Regions from separate parts of the Mesorhizobium sp. AA22 genome, predicted to be linked through region 1. Evidence: predicted binding sites of a transcription regulator. Region 1 holds the regulator's gene; each other region holds the start of a gene.

Region 1 (4,207 bases):
CGACGCGCCTGCTTTTGACGGGCAAGGTTCCCGCCATTGCATCGGCCCGAAAATCGGAATCGATTTTCGGAGAGCACGATGCATAGATTCAAAGTGCTAGAGCGTACTTTGCGCGTCCAAACGGACGCACGTCGCTCTAAGACTGACTGACGATGACGGCCGCCCTCACCCATCTTGGCCCGAAAGGCGAAGCCAATATGGTCGATGTCGGCGACAAGGCGGAGACGACGCGCACGGCAATCGCCGAAGGTCTTGTCGCGATGCGGCCCGAAACGCTGAAGATGATTCTCGACGGCGATGCCAAGAAGGGCGACGTGCTGGGCACGGGGCGCATCGCCGGCATCATGGCGGCCAAGAGGACGCATGAGCTGATCCCGCTCTGCCATCCGCTGCTGTTGACCAAGATATCCGTTGACATCGAACCGGACGCGACGCTGCCAGGCCTGAAGGTCACGGCGCTGGCCCGCGTCGCAGGTAAGACCGGCGTCGAGATGGAAGCGCTGACCGCCGTCTCGGTCGCCTGCCTGACCATCTATGACATGGCCAAGGCGGTTGACCGCGCCATGGTGATCTCGGGCATCAGGCTGGTGGAAAAGACCGGCGGCAAATCCGGCGACTACAAGGCGGACGCCAAGGGGGCAGGCCAATAATGGCACTGCTTCCGGTCGCCGAGGCGCTCGAGCGCCTGCTTGAGGATGCTGCGCCCTTGCAGGCTGAATGCGTCGCCCTGATGGACGCCGCCGACCGCGTGCTGGCGGAGCCGCTTCTGGCGCTCCGCACCCAGCCGCCGTTCAACGCGTCCGCCATGGACGGCTATGCCGTGCGGGCCGAGGACGTCGCGTCCGTGCCTGCAAGACTTTCGGTGATCGGCATGGCGCCGGCCGGACGCGGCTTTGCCGGAACAGTCGGCCGGGCGCAGGCCGTGCGCATCTTCACCGGCGCGCCGCTTCCTGCAGGCGCCGACACCATCGTTATCCAGGAGAATGCCAGGGATCTCGGCGGCGGCAGCGTCGAAGTGACCGCGTCGACGGTTGAAGGCCGCAACATCCGCCGCCTCGGGCTCGATTTCTCGAAGGGCGACGTCCTGCTGGAGAAAGGCCGCCCGCTTGATCCGGCGGCATTGTCGCTGGCGGCTTCGGCCAACCACCCGCAGGTCAGCGTGGTGAAACGGCCGCTGATCGCCATCATCGCCACCGGCGACGAATTGCTGCCGCCGGGCAGCGACCTTGGCCCCGACCAGATCATCTCGTCCAATGCCTATGGCGTCGCCGCCGCGGCCCGCTCGGTCGGCGCCAGCGCGCTCGATCTCGGCATCGCCCCCGACCGCAAGGAGGCGATCGCCACGCTGGTGAAACAAGCGGTCGACGCAGGCGCCGATGTCATTGTCACGCTGGGCGGCGCCTCGGTCGGCGACCATGACCTGGTCCATGACGTGCTGACCGGTGAAGGCATGACGCTCGATTTCTGGAAAATCGCCATGCGGCCCGGCAAGCCGTTGATGTTCGGGCGGCTGGGCGACACCCGCTGCATCGGCCTGCCTGGCAATCCGGTGGCGAGCCTGGTCTGCACGCAGCTCTTTCTGAAGCCGCTGCTTGCGCGGCTCGGCGGCCGCGCCTTCCGGCAGGACATGCGTCAGGCGCGGCTCGGCGCCACCATGCCGGCCAACGATCTCAGGCAGGACTATGTACGCGCGGTGGTGAAGGAAGAAGCCGGCACGCCACTGGCGACCCCGTTCGGCGTCCAGGATTCCTCGATGCTCAAAATGCTGGCCGACGCCAACGGGCTGATTGTGCGCGAGCCATTCGCTCCCCCAGCCGCGACGGGCGCCGCATGCAGCGTGCTGATGCTACGCTGAACAAAACGTCAACACATTCATTGAACTTTAAACGGTTGCGGAACACAACTGGAACAGATAGTGTTTGTTCTGGTTTTGTTTTTCTGATTCTGTTGGGGGTCGCGATGCTGACACGCAAACAACATGAACTGCTGATGTTCATCCACGAGCGGCTGAAGGAAAGCGGCATTCCGCCCTCGTTCGACGAGATGAAGGAAGCGCTCGACCTCGCCTCGAAGTCGGGAATCCATCGGCTGATCACGGCGCTGGAGGAGCGCGGTTTCATTCGCCGCCTGCCCAACCGGGCCCGCGCGCTGGAGGTGCTGCGCCTGCCCGATTCGATCGCGCCCGGCCTCAATGCGGCGCGCAAATTCTCGCCAAGCGTCATTCAGGGCAGCCTTGGGCAGGGCAGCCTCGGACGACAGATCAAACCGGCGCCTTCGCGCCTGCCCGCGGCCGGCAATGACGACGACGTCGTTGCCACCATCTCCATACCGGTGATGGGCCGCATCGCTGCCGGTGTGCCGATCGACGCCATCCAGCACCAGACGCATTCGATCTCGGTACCACCGGACATGATCACCGGCGGCACGCACTACGCACTGGAGGTCAAGGGTGATTCGATGATCGAGGCCGGCATTTTCGACGGCGACACGGTCATCATCCGCAACGCCGACACCGCCCAGCCTGGCGAGATCATCGTTGCCTTGGTCGACGAGGAGGAAGCGACGCTGAAGCGGTTCCGCCGCAAGGGCGCCTCGATTGCACTGGAAGCCGCCAATCCGGCCTATGAGACGCGCATCTTCGGGCCGGACCGGGTCAAGGTGCAAGGCAAGCTCGTCGGACTGATCCGGCGTTACTGAGCGGCAGGCTTCTTGGGTTTCTCGGCCCTGCGGTATGGCGGCAAGCCCCTCGCCTCGCGCGAAAATCTCCGCTGCTCGTGCCAGGGCCTATATGGCTGTCTGACGGCAAAACGGATTTCTGCGCGCGTCGTCGCTGATAGCGGATCGAAGAAGACGGCGGCACTGCCCATGCGAGCGAGCTGCCGTTTGGTGACGACGAGAACCAGCGGATTGCGGCAGGGATTATAATAGGCTGTGGCATCGTCGATGACGATCAAATCCGCAAGGCACAGGCTGGCCGTGCGGTTTTGCGGTCGTCGGCGAGTGCGATGATCGCGCCGGACGGGTGCCGGGCGAGGCACAGGCCGGCAGTGCAGTAGAAGGGCGCTCCAGGCGGCAGGTCGGCCGGGTCGGCGATGTCGAACCGCACGTCTCCTTTTTCGAATGTCTCCGGCTCGACAATGGTCGCTGAAACCAGCGCATGTTTCCAGTTGTCGGTGGTGAATTCGTTCGAACGCACCCGGTTGACGGCAAGTTCGCCGCCGCCGATCGGCAGCGCCACCAGATGCGCATCTTCCGAAATCAGCACATCGGGGGCGCGCGTGTCGGAAATCGTCAGCAGGCCGGCGAGCGCAAAGGGAAGTGCCGCAAGCCGCAACCATGTCGTCGCCATCGTAGCGATGACCAGGGCGACCGTCACCAGCAGAACCGACTGCAACGAGATCAGCCCGACTGCATCGACCGGCGACCGCTCGGAAATCCATCCCGATATTGCGATCATGGCCGTCAGTCCCTTGCCCATCATGTAGAGGAAAGGTCCGTCGAAGCCGAAAGGCATTGCCAGAGCGCTGAGGACGGCCAGGAACATGACGACCGTGACGATTGGCATGACCGCCAGATTGGCGAACAGGCTAAGCGGCGATACGCGCTGGAAGTGCCAGATGGCGAAGAGCGCAGTGGCGCTGCCGGCAATGATGGAGGTCATTGCGATGGTACCTGTCCCAGCTGCGAGTTTTCGCGTGACGAAAGCGACCGGCGACCGTCGCTGTGGCGGCGCCGTGGCCCTGTCGGCACGATAGTCGGACCAGCCGGCATAGGCGCCCACGAGAGCAGCAGTCGCGGCGAAGGACATCTGGAAGCTTGGGCCGACCACCTCGTGCGGCGCCACGACGATGACGGCGATGGCAGAAATCGTCAGATTGCGCATGGTAAGTGCCGCTCGGTCGAACAGCACGGCGACAAGCATTACCGCCAGCATGATGAAGCTGCGTTCAGCCGCGACCACGATACCGGAAAAAATGAGATAGGCAGCGATGGAAAGGAGTGCGGCAGCAGCCGCATATTTCTTGACCGGCCGGCGTGACGAAAAATCGGGAAACAGCGCAAAGGCGCCGCGCAGCAATCCCATAATCGTGCCGGCGACAAGCGCCATGTGCAGGCCGGAAATCGAGATGATGTGGTAGATGCCGGTGCGCCGCATCGATTCGTTTATCTCTTCGGGAATGCCGGCACGCACGCCGATGATCAGTGC
Region 2 (4,207 bases), 1.0 Mb from region 1:
GTAGCGCTTGTTGTTGTCGCCGCCTGCGGCGAGCGCCGTAAACGAATCGCGCAGGAATTTGGTGTTGCGGTCGTAGAGGGCCTGCAGGGCCGCGACGGCCTTTCCGGCATCATTGAAGATCTGCCGGCCAAACGGCTCCGGCATCACGACTGAGTCTATGGCTTGAGGATAGATTCGCTTTTCCATGACCCAATATAGAGGCTTGGCCATACGGTTGGGAGGGGCCAAAGGGTCGTTTTTCATTATTGAATGGGTTGGCCGATCGACCTAGCCGCGTCGCAGACTGACCAACAGCACAAAGCCGACGCCGTTCTTCTTCAACGCCGGCGCTTCGATCGTCGAGCCGGCATCGGCGCGCATCGTGGGCACGGCCAGAACCGGCGCTGCAAGAACCGTCAGGATGAGCGTCGCCCGCGGCACAAGCCGAAGGGCCTTGAGGGCGTTGGCGACGATGCGGTTCATGGTATGTTGCTTCTCTCTAAGGTTTTTGCCGGCTTCAATGGCGAAGGTGGCTCGGGCAACCGAACCGGCAGGAATTGGCCTGGTCCCAGGAGCGGGCCGGGCGGCCGGCCTCGGCAACCAGGATGGCGAACAACATGCCGAACAGGCTCATCAGCAGGCAGACGATGGTGAAGCGGCGGGCGAACATTGCGTGGTGTCTCCTTCAACACGCATGAGAATGCCCTCATGCAACTGAACCGGTTCTGATGCCGGCGTTCATCTGCGGTTCAAACTTATCGACGGAGTGTTGAGTGCCCGCCGCTACCGCGCGGTCGCCGGCCACGAGCGTCGCCGCAGTCGTGCGCCGGCCCGCAGTCTTGCTGCCCCCCAAATCTTGGTGACAGGGACGAAGGATGCACTCAAACAGACGGCGCAAACAAAAACGGGGCCGCGAAGGCCCCGTTTTCAATTTGTGGCAGTCAAAACGATCAGAGCTTGTGCCAGGTCTGGCTCCTGCAAATCAGCCCGCCGAGCACGCAGCCGCTCATTTTGAGCGAAGCGCCTGAGACCGAGGCCTTGCCGGAATAGGTCTTGTCGGTCTCCGGGTCGGTTATGGTCCCGGTATATTTGTTGGCGCCGGACACCTTGAACGAACCAATGCGCTTGCCGGAAAATTTGCCTGATTTGAGCGTGATGGAGAATGCTCCGCCGCCGCCGGCTATGGCGGCGGTCGCGCCGGCCTGCGTTTTCCAGTTGCCCTCGATCGGATCGGCCCAAGCCGTGCCGGCCATGATCAATGTGGCCGCCAAGACCATGCTGATTTTGCGAAACATGTTTGTCCTCCCTGTAGAAATCCGGCCGGATGTTCCGCCCGCCGGTCTGCCTTTTACGCAAAAGTAAGCTAATTCACGTCCCGGCAAAACAAAAGCGGTGCCGCTGCGGAAGACTTCAGGATTTTCTGGTCGCCCGAAACGGTCTCATCGGTGAGAAATGAAACGTTCGCAACTCCGTCTTTGTCTCCCGTGGTTAGCGGAGTCTTGATCTTCACCTCGCAAATTTTCGTCAAATTTAGTGCAAACCGGCGAAATTGCTGGCTTTGCATCCTTAACGAATTCTCGCGTTTACCTCTTGTTTTAGCTTTGTTTTCCTCAAATTAAGCACGCCATTTAACGACGGATTCAAGCCTCCGGTTCATTCTCGAAAACATCGAAAGAGCGGCCACCCCCAAGGTTTATCAACAGATACCAAGGGACAGAACGAGGCAGCTCTCGGGAGCCTGACAGGGGCTAGAACAGGGGATTGAAATGGCACGTTTTGAAATGCCTGAAGCCGGCTTCGGCGCCATGGGGGCAACTGCCCAGGCCGACATTCTTTTCGAACTGGGCATGATGTATGCGACTGGCCGCGATTGCGAGACCGATGTCGTCGCCGCCCACAAATGGTTCAATATTGCTGCGATCAAGGGTTCGGTCCGCGCTGCGGAACTGCGCTCGGAATTGTCGGCCGCCATGTCGAAGGTCGAGATCGCCAGGGCTCTGCGCGAAGCCCGCGAATGGATGACAATGCACTAAGTTGGCCCTGAGTTCATCAGGCACTGAGATACCGACAGGGACGCTTCAGGTCGAGGCCGCGCAAGACGGCCGGGCCGGCAGGAACAAGGCCGCGCAAGACGGTCGTGCCAACAATGACAAGAACGCGGCAGGCCGGATTCGGCCAGGCTGCGCCACGGACAGGGATGGCGAGCGGTTTTCGGGCGCGTGAGCGTTCGGGATTGTTCGATCGACAAAGCCGCGACCGGCCGGAACAAGGCAGGCGCGGCTTTTGCGTTTTCTGACCATGATCCCAAAAAGTGGAAACCGGTTTTTGGAAAAGATCATGGTCAAACAGAAAGGCTGCAGGCCCAATTGAGTGCCGCCGATGCGCCTAGACAGGCTTGGCGAAGGGTGAGATTCTCCCGGCCACTCTGGAAGAGGCGCGGCCGGAGCGGCCCGCGCGGGAGTGGAGGAGTTGTGTCACCATGAAAAAGTTGGGTATTTTGAGCGCGGCCATAATCGGCCTGATGATGAGCGCGCCGGTTGCGTTCGCCGAAGACATCACCTTTTCGGTGGTCGGACCAATGACCGGACAGCTTGCCACCATCGGCGACCAGTTCAAGCAGGGCGCGCAAGCCGCCGCCGACGCGATCAACGCGGCTGGAGGTGTCGAAGGCCGCCAGATCAAGCTCGACATACAGGATGACCAGTGCGATCCGAAACAGGCGGTTTCGGTCGCCAACCGCATCGTTGCCAACGGTGTCAAGTTCGTCGATGGGCATGCCTGCTCGGGCTCGAGCATTCCGGCCTCGGCCGTCTACGCCGAAGCCGGGACGCTGATGATGAGCCCGGCTTCGTCGAATCCAGAGCTGACCGACGCGGCCGCGAAAGCCGGCTGGCCGACGATCATGCGCCTTTATACGCGCGATGATGCGCAGGGCGCTTTCATCGGTCCATGGATCGCCAAGAATCATGCCGGCAAGAACGTCGTCATCATGCACGACAAGAGCGCCTATGGGCAGGGCGTCGCCGACGCCGTCAAGGCAACGATGAACCAGAACGGTCTCAAAGAGATCCTTTACGAGGGCATCAACGCCGGTGAAAAAGACTACGCGGCGCTTGTCACCAAGCTCAAGGACCTGAAGGCGGATATAGTCTATTTCGGCGGCTACCACCCCGAAGCCGGCCTCATCCTGCGCCAGTCGGCGGAACAGAACCTGAAGTATCAGCTGATCATGCCGGACTCGATCGCCACGCCGGAATTCTGGCAGGTCGCCGGTCCGGCCGGCGAAGGCACCATGTTTGTCTTCCCGTCGGATCCGCAGGCGAAGCCCGAAGCGAAGGAAGCCATCGAAAAGATCAAGGCGGGCGGCTTCGTGCCCGAGGGCTTCACGCTGTTCTCCTATGCCGTGATCCAGGCCTTTGCCGAGGGTATCAAGCGCGCCGGCAGCGACGACCCGGCCAAGGTTGCCGAAGCGCTGAAGAATGGCGAGCCGATCAGCACCGTCGTCGGCCCTGTCACTTTCGATGAAAAGGGCGACCTCAAGAACGTCAGCTACGACATCAACCAGTGGCACGACGGCAAATACGCGCCGATCCAGCCGTAATGGGTGGGTAATGCATGTCGCGCAAAAGTGCGCAGCGGTTTTGCGATAACGACATCCATAAAACAAGAACTAAAGCGCCTCGCATGAGACGCGCTTTAGCGCCTGGCGACAATCGGAGATGGCCGGGGCAGACCCGGCCATTTTCATTTTGGGCACGCGTTTGTGGCGCGTGTCTTCGACGTCGCCTCTTGGATGAAGGAACAGCGGTCAGACGTGGGCTTCCTCGGCAAAACGCACCAGCACGGTCCCGTCGGTGACTTGTGCGCCTTCCGTTGCGATCTCGGCGATGGTCCCGTCATGAGTGGCGGAAATCGTGTGCTCCATCTTCATCGCTTCCAGGATCAACAGCGGCTGACCCTTGATGACGGCCTCGCCTCTTGCCGCGCGCACCAGCTTGACCAGGCCAGGCATCGGCGCGCGCAGGCTGTCAGAGCCGGCAGCGATTTCGTCGGCCCTCGCCAGCGGGTCCGGCACCGCGAAGCTGTAGCCGATGGCGCCCGAAAAGACAGTGACATGGCCTGGCCAGCGGGCGAGGCGAGGGGCGGCGCGAAGATCGAGCGGACTGGCGCTGTCATAAGGTGCGTCCAGTGCCACTTGGAAGCGCTTGTCCGGCCGCACCGACACAAG
Region 3 (4,207 bases), 1.6 Mb from region 1:
GCTTCGGTGACCGAAACGCCCTCCGTCCAGTCGGCGGGTGCAATAGCGATGTAACGCGCATATCCGCCTGACCCGCCGAGCGGCTTGGCAAAGCCGATTGTGACCAACGCCCCGGCCTCTGGCACCTTATCGAGATTTGCAACGCCTTCTGCCTGCGTGAAATCGTTGTGAAGCAGCCAATGTTCGCCTTCGAGATTGGGCGTGGTGTCGGTGTCGAGCGGCTCATGACCATGAAACAGAATCTTCCGCTCCAGATGCAGAAACTTCAGCGCGTTCAAACTGACGCCTGGAAACGGCTTCTGGTTGAAGCGGGCGGCATCGGACCATTTCTTGTGCCAATCCGAACGCACAAAGACGACCGAACCCTCCGGTATGCGGCCGTGCTCCTTTTCCCATTCTTCGATGTCAGCGACCTGGAGGTGATAGCCTTCGTCAGTCTGCACCTTGCCGCTGATGTCGATTACGACGAGCGGCCGCACGGCATAAGTGGCCGGCAGGTCGCTGATCGTTGCACCGAGTGGGTTCCAGTGGGAGGGCGGATCGAGTTGCGTGCCATACTGGTCCGTCGTCAACTCGTAGGCGCTCGCGACGAACCCATGCTTGTCGTAGGTGAACTCTTCGCCGGCCTTGACGTAGCCCTCGATATCCTTGCCGGCGACAGCCGGTTTGAACTTGGCATTTGCGAAGCCTGGCCATACGGGCTGCACCGGCTCGAAGGCATGGGTCAGATCGATGTACTTGGCCGATTTGAGCGTGTTCTCATAAACCGACCAAAGGGACGATTCCTGCGCCACCGCGATCGCTGGCACTGACCAAGCGGCTCCGAGTAAGGCGATACGAACGAATTGAGATACATTCATCTGCAATCTCCCCTAGACGTCGCCGAGTATCGCGAGTTTCCCGCAGGACGACAAGCATATGCATTCCTCGCGCCAATACGGCTTCCACCAAGCCGCTTTCCGCCCACGGCTTGAGCGCCGCCTCATCCCAGCGGAGGACGCGCTCTTCCCTCGTCCGCTTACCGGAGAGGGACGCCCTTCACTTCACCGGCGCCACCCAGATCTCGGCGTCGAGCCTCTTGGTCGCGAGGCCGCGCGCGATGGCTTCGGCGCTGCGGGCGTTTTTCGACATGGCCGCGGCCTGACGCTTGCTGATCACCAGCCCTTCGGCCAGTGCCCGGTTTCCCGAAAACACCCGCGACAGGAACGGCACGCGGCTGCCGCGCGCCCGCGAGAACCGCGCCGGCATGGTTTGCCTGGCTGTGTGGGCGACGACCTCGTCGATCCAGCCCTCCGCCAGCCGTGCGCCCGGCTCCAGCAGCAGCAGCCAGTCGCCCTTGGCCTGCCTGATGCCGGCAGCAATGCCACCGCTCGCCACATAAAGGCAACCGGCATGTTCGGCAACGCGGTGCGTCTGGTCGGTCGAGCCGGTGTCGCAGACGATGACATCGCGCACCACGCCCTCGACCGCGCCGCCGATCAGCGAGGCGAGCGTGCGGGCAAGTCTTTCCTCGTCATTCAGGGTCTGGATGAGAACGCTGAGCATCGTTAGCCGAATAGCGGAAAGCCGGGCGCAGCGCCAGTTTTTGCGTCGCATCATAAAATTGTTCTTGATTTGTTCCAGTAAACGAAATAGGAATAATTTCATGAACAGAGCGATTCGACAGCCAGCCGACAGTCCCTGGGAGAGGGCGAAAATGGAACAGATCGTGCGTGCCGACATTGCAGCCTTCGGAGCAGGAAGAGCCGAGATGGCCAATGCGATGATCGAACAGAGCGGGATGCGCGTGCGTCCGGAGCGCAATCGCGGCCGTTCCGCGGGCATCAATCCGTCCGGGCGGTTCGAGCCGGTCAGCCGGCATGTCTTCGATGACGGCTGGAATTCGCTGGAGGAGTTGCCGCCGTTCAAGACGGAGGTGCAGGTCGAGAAGCCGCGCACCATCATCACCCGCAACGAATCACCCGATATTTCCTTCGACCGCTCGATCAACCCCTATCGTGGCTGCGAACATGGCTGCGTCTACTGTTTCGCCAGGCCTACGCATGCCTTCATGGGGCTGTCGCCGGGGCTGGATTTCGAATCGAAGCTGTTCGCCAAGCCGGATGCGGCGCGCATGCTCGACAAGGAACTGTCGAAGGACGGCTACCAGCCGCGCACCATCGCGATCGGCACCAACACCGATCCCTACCAGCCCATCGAGAAGCAGTACCGGATCATGCGCGAGATCCTCGAAGTGCTGGAGGCGCGCGGCCACCCGGTCGGCATCGTCACCAAATCCGCGCTGGTGACGCGCGACATCGACATCCTGTCGCGCATGGCCGAGCGCGGACTGGCCAAGGTGGCGCTGTCGGTGACGACGCTCGACCGCATGCTGGCGCGCACCATGGAACCCCGCGCCTCGACGCCGAGCAAGCGGCTGGAGGCGATCAGGCGGCTTTCGGATGCCGGCATTCCGGCCTCTGTCATGGTCGCACCGATCGTCCCTGGCCTGACAGACCAGGAGATGGAGCGCATCCTCGATTCGGCCTACGCGGCGGGCGCGCGTGAGGCGGGTTACGTCCTGCTGCGGCTACCGCTGGAGGTCGCGCCGATCTTCAAGGATTGGCTGCTGCGCCATTATCCCGACCGCTACCGTCACGTGATGTCGCTGATCCGCTCGATGCGCGACGGCAAGGATTACGATTCGGAATGGGGCAAGCGCATGAAAGGCTCTGGCCCGTATGCCTGGCAGATCGGCCGGCGCTTCGAGATCGCCGCCAAACGGCTTGGCCTCAATGCCGAGCGCCGGTCGCTCAGGACCGACCAGTTCGTCGCTGCGGCCAAGGCAACCGAGCAACTGATGCTGCTTTGAAGGCATCATGTGCCGCAGCAGCCGGCGGCACATGGAAAAATCCCGTCCGGCCTGTCCTGTCCCCGGGCTTGCAGACGGTGCCCTCCGGGTCCGGTGCCTCACCGCCCCGGAGGGGCTTGCGGAGAATCGGAGCCGATGCGAACCTCGCCGCAACATGGCTCGCGCGCGTTCTGATTCTCCGCTTCTCTTCGAAATCGTCGAGAGACCCGATTTCTCCTTCGAGACGAAGGCGATGGCCGAAGGTCTGTGGCCGGTGGCGGGAATGGACGAGGCCGGCCGCGGCCCGCTCGCCGGGCCAGTCGTCGCGGCAGCGGTGGTACTCGATCCCGCCAACATTCCCGATGGTCTCGACGATTCCAAGCGCCTCAGCCATCTGCAGCGCGAGGCACTGTTCCTGAAAATCCTCGGCTCCGCTCTTGGCGTGTCGATGGCCTCGGTCAGCGCGGAAGGCATCGATGGCAGCAATATTCTCAAGGCCAGCCTCGAGGCGATGCGCCGCGCTCTGGTCGGGCTCTCGGTGCAGCCAAAGCTGGCCCTAGCCGATGGCCGAGACGTGCCGCCCGGACTGCCATGCGAAGGAAGAGCGCTGATCAAGGGCGATCAACGCTCGCAGTCGATCGCCGCCGCCTCGATCGTCGCCAAGGTGATGCGCGACCGCATGATGTGCGGCTGCGGCAGCCATCACGCGCATTACGGGTTCGAACTGCATATGGGCTACGCCACGGTCCGCCACCGCACCGCAATCGAGATGCATGGACCGGTGGCGCGGCTGCACCGCGCGTCCTTCGCACCGTTCCGGCTTGGCGGAACCGAAGTGCTCGATGAAGAGAGCCTTTCCGGCCTGGACTAGCGAAAGCGGTGGCTAATCTCCTCCCTTGAGGGGGAGATGGCCGGCAGGCCAGCGGGTGTCGCCGCGCGTGAAGCGCCGACCTTCTCTTTCATCCGACGTGTTATCCGATATGACGTCGCGACGCTGAGGCGACCCCCTCTGTCGCCTTCGGCGACATCTCCCCCTCAAGGGGGGAGATTGTGCGCTCGACCGTTTTCGCCAATCTCCACTGTCGCCCAACAAAAAAGCCGCCAGGTTTCCCGGGCAGCTTTCGATGGCTTCTGGATGAAGTCGCTTAATTCAGCTTGGACTTCACTTCCTGAAGAGAGGCCTTGAACAGGTCGGCGCCGGCCTTTGCGTCAATCTTGCCGGCGAGCAGCGTGCGGGCGGCTTCGACGGCGATATCGACGGCGCTGGCGCGCACCTCGCTGATCGCCTCGCGCTCGGCCTGACCGATCTTCTGTTCGGCAAGCGCGGTGCGCCGGGCGACATAGTCCTCGGTCTTCTTGTGCGCCTCGGCAGCCAGC

Evidence for each region. The regulator LexA, encoded in region 1, represses DNA repair genes until DNA is damaged. The targets are predictions, from matches to a motif close to TGTTCNNNNTGTGTTCNG.
Region 2: a site for LexA is predicted at 1,571-1,588, ahead of A9K68_RS22985 (sel1 repeat family protein). Genes of this name have one in related genera too.
Region 3: a site for LexA is predicted at 1,605-1,622, ahead of A9K68_RS25775 (PA0069 family radical SAM protein). Genes of this name have one in related genera too.

Annotation. Positions count from the first base shown of each region.
Region 1 covers NZ_CP048406.1:3,743,516-3,747,722, reverse strand. The annotation lists gene trpC (indole-3-glycerol phosphate synthase TrpC) at 1-86, shown strand, start outside; gene moaC (cyclic pyranopterin monophosphate synthase MoaC) at 153-650, shown strand; gene glp (gephyrin-like molybdotransferase Glp) at 650-1,855, shown strand; gene lexA (transcriptional repressor LexA) at 1,960-2,697, shown strand; partial or broken gene A9K68_RS18065 (ComEC/Rec2 family competence protein) at 2,691-4,207, opposite strand, start outside.
Region 2 covers NZ_CP048406.1:4,752,615-4,756,821, reverse strand. The annotation lists gene A9K68_RS23000 (AMP nucleosidase) at 1-144, opposite strand, end outside; gene A9K68_RS22995 (hypothetical protein) at 268-462, opposite strand; gene A9K68_RS31425 (hypothetical protein) at 497-649, opposite strand; gene A9K68_RS22990 (DUF2147 domain-containing protein) at 930-1,274, opposite strand; gene A9K68_RS22985 (sel1 repeat family protein) at 1,746-2,012, shown strand; gene A9K68_RS22980 (branched-chain amino acid ABC transporter substrate-binding protein) at 2,459-3,580, shown strand; gene A9K68_RS22975 (acetyl/propionyl/methylcrotonyl-CoA carboxylase subunit alpha) at 3,788-4,207, opposite strand, start outside.
Region 3 covers NZ_CP048406.1:5,390,410-5,394,616, forward strand. The annotation lists gene A9K68_RS25765 (cyclase family protein) at 1-809, opposite strand, end outside; gene A9K68_RS25770 (glycosyltransferase) at 1,039-1,545, opposite strand; gene A9K68_RS25775 (PA0069 family radical SAM protein) at 1,697-2,851, shown strand; gene A9K68_RS25780 (ribonuclease HII) at 3,006-3,701, shown strand; gene A9K68_RS25785 (F0F1 ATP synthase subunit B) at 3,976-4,207, opposite strand, start outside.